3 regions of the Paraglaciecola psychrophila 170 genome follow, and region 1 is predicted to be linked to each of the others. Evidence: predicted binding sites of a transcription regulator. Region 1 holds the regulator's gene; each other region holds the start of a gene.
What was found. Region 1 encodes FliA, which starts transcription of late flagellar genes. Its sites were predicted from a motif close to CTAAAGNTNNNNNNNNNNNNGCCGATA; they were not measured.

Region 1 (2,274 bases):
AATGTTGATGTACTTTTAGGTCTACGGGTGGAAAAAAACCTATCTCACGTATTATCGGGCGAGTGCACTTTAGATGAGGTACTAGTTGTAGGCCCCTACGGGATCAAAATTGCACCTGCAACGTCTGGTAGCCAATCTATGACGGAGCTTACTCCTACGGAACACGCAGGTCTTATTCGGGCTTTTAGCGAACTACAATCGCAAGTTGATGTGTTAATCGTTGATACTGCGGCTGGTATTTCAGATATGGTGTTAAGTTTTTCCAAAGCTGCTCAGGACATCATGATGGTGGTCTGTGACGAACCAACTTCTCTTACAGATGCCTATGCGCTGATTAAAATTTTGAATAAAGAACATGGCGTGTTCCGTTTTAAAATTGTCGCCAATATGGTGCGTAGTATGCGTGAAGGCGATGAATTATTTTCTAAATTGACTAAAGTGACAAATCGATTTTTGGATGTGGCACTAGAACTTGTGGCCGTTATTCCATTTGATGAAAATGTGCGCAATTCGGTTAGAAAACAAAAAGCAATAGTTGAAGCATTTCCTACCTCGCCTGCAGCTATGGCTATTCGAAGGCTTGCTAAAAAAGCGATAGAGTGGCCCATCCCTAATCAACCAGGTGGTCATTTGGAGTTTTTCCTTGAACAACTGGTCACCAAAAATGTATCGGGTGATAAAAGGTGAACAGTAAAGCTGCTGCTTATCAACAATTTGCCGATAAGAATGATTTGGTTGACAGACACGCATCGTTAGTCAAGCGAATTGCTCATCATTTGATTGCTCGTTTGCCAGCCAGTGTTCTAGTGGACGATTTGATTCAAGCGGGTATGATAGGTTTATTAGAAGCATCACGAAATTTTGATGGCAGTAAGGGAGCAAGTTTCGAAACTTTTGCTGGGATCCGGATTCGGGGATCTATGCTAGATGAAATACGCAAAGGGGATTGGACTCCACGTTCTGTGCACAAGAATGGCCGTGCAATAACAGAAGCTATCAATCAAGTTGAACGAGAAACAGGTCGTGACGCACGCGATTTAGATGTGGCTGAAAAATTACAAGTTAGTATTGAAAGTTACCACCAAATGTTAAATGAAGTGAATGCTGGAAAAATCATTGGCATGGAAGACTTAGGGGTAACTGAAGATGTGATCACGACAGAACAAACAAAAGGTTCAGATACGCCCTTTGAAGACTTTCTTCAAGGTTCGTTTCAAAAGGCACTGGCTCATGCTATTACGACGTTACCAGAGCGTGAGGCAATTGTATTATCTCTATACTATGATGAAGAGTTGAATCTGCGGGAAATTGGTGAAGTACTGGATGTTAGTGAATCCAGAGTGAGCCAAATACACAGCCAAGCCATGCTTAAACTTAAGTCTCGCATGCAATACTGGCGTTCAAACGACAAATAATTATAGCAATGAAGTTGGGTTTTAAGTTGAGTGTTAGAACTCTCACCGGAGGTGGTTTTGAATAAAAATATGAAGATCCTCGTTGTTGACGATTTTTCAACAATGCGAAGGATTATCAAGAACTTACTTAAAGATCTTGGTTTTGTAAATATACAAGAAGCAGATGATGGTAATACTGCATTGCCAATGTTACAACAAGGCGATTTTGATTTTGTGGTAACTGATTGGAACATGCCTGGCATGCAAGGAATAGATTTGCTTAGAGCTATCCGTGCAGATGTTAACTTAAAACATATTCCTGTTTTGATGGTGACTGCCGAAGCGAAAAAGGAACAAATTGTTGCTGCTGCACAAGCTGGGGTAAATGGTTATGTTATTAAACCTTTTACTGCTGCAACATTAAAAGAGAAATTAGCAAAAATCTTTGAACGACTTGGTTAAGTTCAGGCTAAGCTGATAGGAAAGACTGTATGAAAACCTCGCCGATTTCTCTTGCAGATGCAAAAAAATTAGTGGTTTTAATAGAAAATGGAGATAACCAAGGCGCTCAAGATTTACTTGAATCTACTGGCGCTCAAACTTCGTTTGAATTATTTGCGGAAGTGGGTAAATTGACACGTCAACTTCATGATTCATTGAATAACTTTCAACTTGATCCTCGCATAGTGAATATGGCTAACGTGGATATTCCAGATGCTCAAACACGACTTAAGTATGTCATAGAAGCGACTGAAGATGCAGCAAATAAAACCATGGATTTGGTGGATTCATGTATGCCTATAGCAGAGAAATTGCATGATGGAATAGTCAATGTTATGCCTGAATGGAATAAACTGATTGTACGAGAATTGCAATTGGG
Region 2 (2,274 bases), 210 kb from region 1:
TGACAGGTTGGATGCCCCCGTCTTAGGTCATCATTATCCATAGCGGGTAAGTCATCATGGATAAGTGAATAGGCATGGATTGCTTCTATCGCAGCTGCGGGACCATCAAGATCTTTTTCTTGGACGGAAAGCATTTTACCTGTGGCATAAACTAAAAAGGGGCGCATTCGTTTACCACCTATTAGTAATGCGTATTCCATAGCTTGTTTAAGCTTTTCTGAATGTTCAGGTAAAGCATTGATGGCTTGACTCAGGATTGAATTAACCCTGTCGCGGCTCGCTTGTTGAAAGGTGCTTAAATTCATTAATTATCAGGTTCAAATACGTCTAAAGTTTGCTGCCCATTTTTAGTGGTAAGAATTTGAACTTTTTGTTCTGCATCTTTTAATTTTTGTTGGCTATGTCTGGCTAGCACAATACCGCGCTCAAAATTTTGTAATGCGTCTTCCAGAGGCAAATCTCCTTGCTCCATTTTTGTCACTAGTGCTTCTAGTTCCAGCATAGATTGTTCAAAGGTGAGCGATTCTGCTTTTTTACGAGTTGTCATAATATTCCTCTTCAGATTCCTAAAATGGCAGGCACCTTACCTGAGCGAAAAAAATGGGTCAAATACTTTTCAAATACAGCCTAAAAGTAGTGTCATATACGTCTGTTAAGTGAAAAAAGACTGACCTTAAATTAATAACATAAATGGTTACTATAGAATTATTTATGATTGTCGATAAAATGAGGTGGTAAACACTTAAAACTGTTTACGTTTTTAGTTTATTGTAGATAGCTAATTATTGGCAATAATCTGAGCTGTTGGCTTTTGTTGCTTAATATTTATACCTTTATTTTTATTGGGAGCACAATGTGGATTTAGCAACCATAATCGGTATTCTTGGCGCTATTGGTTTTGTTGTGATGGCGATGATCCAAGGTGGTGATATCGCAATGTTTATCAACGTACCTTCAATATTGATTGTATTTGGTGGGAGTATATTTGCGGTTTTATCCCAATATACTCTGGGGCAGTTTTTTGGTGCCGGCAAGATCGCTGGTAAAGCGTTTATGTTCAAAATCGAAACCCCTGAATCGCAAATAGAAAAAATTGTTGAAATGGCCGATGCAGCTCGAAAGGGTGGGTTTTTAGCTTTAGAAGAAGCTGAAATTGCCAATTCCTTTATGCAAAAGGGGGTCGATATGTTGGTGGATGGTCACGATGTCGAAGTTGTCAGAGCTACGTTAAGCAAGGATATTTATATGACCACAGAACGACATGATTTCGGGAAGTCTATCTTTAAAGGTTTAGGAGATGTTGCGCCAGCCATGGGTATGATAGGGACTTTGGTGGGTTTGGTAGCGATGTTGTCAAACATGGATGATCCTAAGTCAATTGGCCCTGCAATGGCGGTAGCGCTTTTAACGACCCTTTACGGTGCGATGTTAGCCAACCTAGTCTGTTTACCTATTTCAGTCAAACTAGGTCATCGAGCTGATGAAGAAAAACTTAACCAAAGTCTAGTGTTAGACGGAATTATTGGCATTGCCGATGGACAAAACCCACGGGTTATTGAAGGGATCCTTAAAAATTATTTAGCGGCTAAAAAACGTGGCTCTGAAGAAGATGCAGAATAACTGATGGAAAATGAATGCCCTAAATGTCCTCCCGAAGGACTTCCTGCTTGGATGGGAACCTTTGCTGATTTAATGGCGTTATTAATGTGTTTCTTTGTGCTGCTGTTATCTTTTTCTGAGATGGATGTACTTAAGTTTAAACAAATCGCAGGCTCAATGAAGTTCGCTTTTGGTGTTCAAAATAAAATTGAAGTAAAAGATATTCCAAAAGGTACCAGTGTGATTGCGATGGAGTTTCGTCCTGGTCGCCCAGAGCCCACGCCTATAGATACTATCCAGCAACAGACTACTGACATGACTCAAGAGATGCTGGAGTTCCAAGCTGGTACTGAAGACTCTGCAGGCGGTCGTCAAAAACAGCGGGGTGAGCAACGTGGCGGGGCAGCACAACAAACTGCCTCAGATCAACAGTCTCAAAGTAACAGTGAAAAAGCTAGCCAAGAAGAAGTGGCTGAGCGTATGCGTAAAGTCGCACAAAAGTTAGAAAAGCAAATTATTGATGGTGCGATTGAAATTGAGTCTTTGGGTCAACAAATCACTATTCGTATAAGAGAAAATGGTTCGTTCTCTGCGGGGTCAGCATTTTTACAACCGCAGTTTGTACCGATATTGCGTAAAATAGGCGTTTTGTTAGCTGATATGCCAGGTGATATC
Region 3 (2,274 bases), 110 kb from region 1:
TTATTTGCCCATCTGAGTTGATCGCTTTCGATAAACGCTACGAAGAATTCGTCAAGCGTGGTGTTGAAGTGATTGCTGTCTCGATTGATTCTCAATTTACCCATAATGCTTGGCGTAATACGCCCGTAAATGAGGGCGGTATTGGTCCAGTAAAATATACAATGGTTGCCGATGTTAAACATGATATCTGTCAGGCCTATGATGTTGAGCATCCAGAAAAAGGCATCGCTTTACGCGGTTCTTTCCTAATTGATGAAGCAGGTCTAGTGCGTCACCAAGTTGTGAATGACCTACCTCTTGGCCGTAATATCGATGATATGTTACGGATGGTTGATGCGTTAAATTTCCATGAAGAGTACGGTGAAGTGTGTCCAGCTGGTTGGCAACAAGGTTCAAAAGGTATGGTTGATAGCCCGGAAGGTTTGGCTCGTTACTTAGTAGAGAATGCTGGTAGCTTATAATCATTAAGTTGTATAAAACAAAAAAACCGCTCTTTGAGCGGTTTTTATTGTGTATTTTGATGTTAATTATGCGCTTCAAAACCGCCTAAACTTTGCCATTTATTGAGAATGTAGCAAAATAATTCAGCCGTCTTTGCTGTGTCATACAAGGCGGAATGAGCTTCATTTTGATCAAAGCTAATCCCCGCAGCCATACACGCTTTTACTAGTACAGTTTGCCCAAGGGCCAGGCCAGACAAAGTCGTGGTATCAAAAGACACAAAGGGATGAAACGGACTGCGTTTGATTTGACTACGCTCGATAGCTGCGTTGACAAAACCTTGGTCAAAAGCGGCGTTGTGAGCAACAATGACTGAGCGCTGGCAATCAGCCTCTTTTTGTTCTTTACGAATTTTTTTACACAGGTCTTTCATTACCTCTGTTTCGTCCAGTGCACCTCTAAGCGCACAATATGGGTCTATACCATTAAAATCCAAGGCTGCTTTTTCTAAATTAGCGCCTTCAAATGGATTGACGTGGTAATGAAATGTTTTATCTGGGAAGAAGAACCCATTTTCGTCCATTCTAGTGGTGACGGCTGCAATTTCCAGTAGAGCATCGTTCTGTGAATTGAAACCAGCGGTTTCAACATCAATTACTACAGGAAAATATCCCCTAAAACGATTTTTTATTTTAAATAATTCTGACATGGAAACCTAAAAAATTCTTGTGAGTCTCGATTATGACAAGGTTCTTTTTGAGTAGCCAGCCTAAAACGCTAAACCACAGCAATTTTAATCAAACTCAATTAACTAAACGTTTACGCAATTTTGTCGATATAATGTGAAGAAGCTAGGGGCTCCTAATTCATGTTCAATAAAATTGTTAAATCCATTCTTTGTGTCACCTTAATATCATTGTCATTAAACGTGGCTGCAGCTTTACGTCAGTATTCAGCCAAAGTTGAAAACTCTGATTGGCAACTTAAGGATGAAAATCGTTTGCAGTGCACCCTTAGCCATAAACTACCTGGCTATGGGGAAGCCATGTTTAGCAGTTTTGCGTCAAAACAGTTAAACATGGAGTTTGAACTGGATATGTTGCGCTTGCCTAAGTCTTATGGTGTCGCTGCGGTGTATTCAGTCCCACCTGCATGGATGCCAGGCAAAGTGCAACGCACTATTGCCGACATGACAATCCGTAAACAATATGACGGTGACTTACCTGAGCAAGCTGCTTGGACTATGTTGACAGAGCTAGAAAAGGGATTCTGGCCAACCATTTATTATCAAGATTGGTATAACAAATACGATACTGTGGCAGTAGGACTAAACGCCAGTAATTTTGCTGTCCCATACGTGAAATTTGTTGAATGTGTGTCAAATTTGTTGCCTTATAGTTTTCAAGATATTTCGTATACCGTTCTTACATATCAATTTAATAATACTAATTTGACGAAATACTCGCAGAAACGTTTGGCGATGATTGGCGAATACTTAAAAGAAGATACTGATTTAGAATTGGTTTTATTAGACGGCTATACCGACAGTTTTGGTGGTAGAGCTATTAACAAACAGATTTCTGTTCGAAGAGCCGTGGAAATAAAAGCGTTTTTCAGTTCTATGGGGGTAGCCCCAGAACGAATAGAAATTACTGGCCATGGTGAGAGGCGTCATTCGTCACCTAACATTAACGAAAGCACACGAGCTAAAAACCGCCGAGTGGTGATCAGAATGTCAAAGCCCTAACAGGCTTATTGGTGGTTAATCCGCCTGACACTTCGCCAGCCATGCGGGTTATTTATTCAGTCGGGTAGTTTTTAGCAAGTAATACA

Region 2: pomA (flagellar motor protein PomA) is a predicted target of FliA. The motif match lies at 698-724, and genes of this name have one in related genera.
Region 3: C427_RS15840 (flagellar protein MotY) is a predicted target of FliA. The motif match lies at 1,253-1,279, and genes of this name have one in related genera.

Annotation. Positions count from the first base shown of each region.
Region 1 covers NC_020514.1:3,501,732-3,504,005, reverse strand. Annotated here, with positions in the region: gene C427_RS15325 (MinD/ParA family protein) at 1-687, shown strand, start outside; gene C427_RS15320 (RNA polymerase sigma factor FliA) at 684-1,415, shown strand; gene cheY (chemotaxis response regulator CheY) at 1,473-1,856, shown strand; gene C427_RS15310 (protein phosphatase CheZ) at 1,886-2,274, shown strand, end outside.
Region 2 covers NC_020514.1:3,713,729-3,716,002, reverse strand. Annotated here, with positions in the region: gene ispA ((2E,6E)-farnesyl diphosphate synthase) at 1-305, opposite strand, end outside; gene xseB (exodeoxyribonuclease VII small subunit) at 305-547, opposite strand; gene pomA (flagellar motor protein PomA) at 856-1,620, shown strand; gene C427_RS16280 (flagellar motor protein MotB) at 1,624-2,274, shown strand, end outside.
Region 3 covers NC_020514.1:3,615,474-3,617,747, reverse strand. Annotated here, with positions in the region: gene C427_RS15850 (peroxiredoxin C) at 1-461, shown strand, start outside; gene rnt (ribonuclease T) at 524-1,150, opposite strand; gene C427_RS15840 (flagellar protein MotY) at 1,310-2,188, shown strand.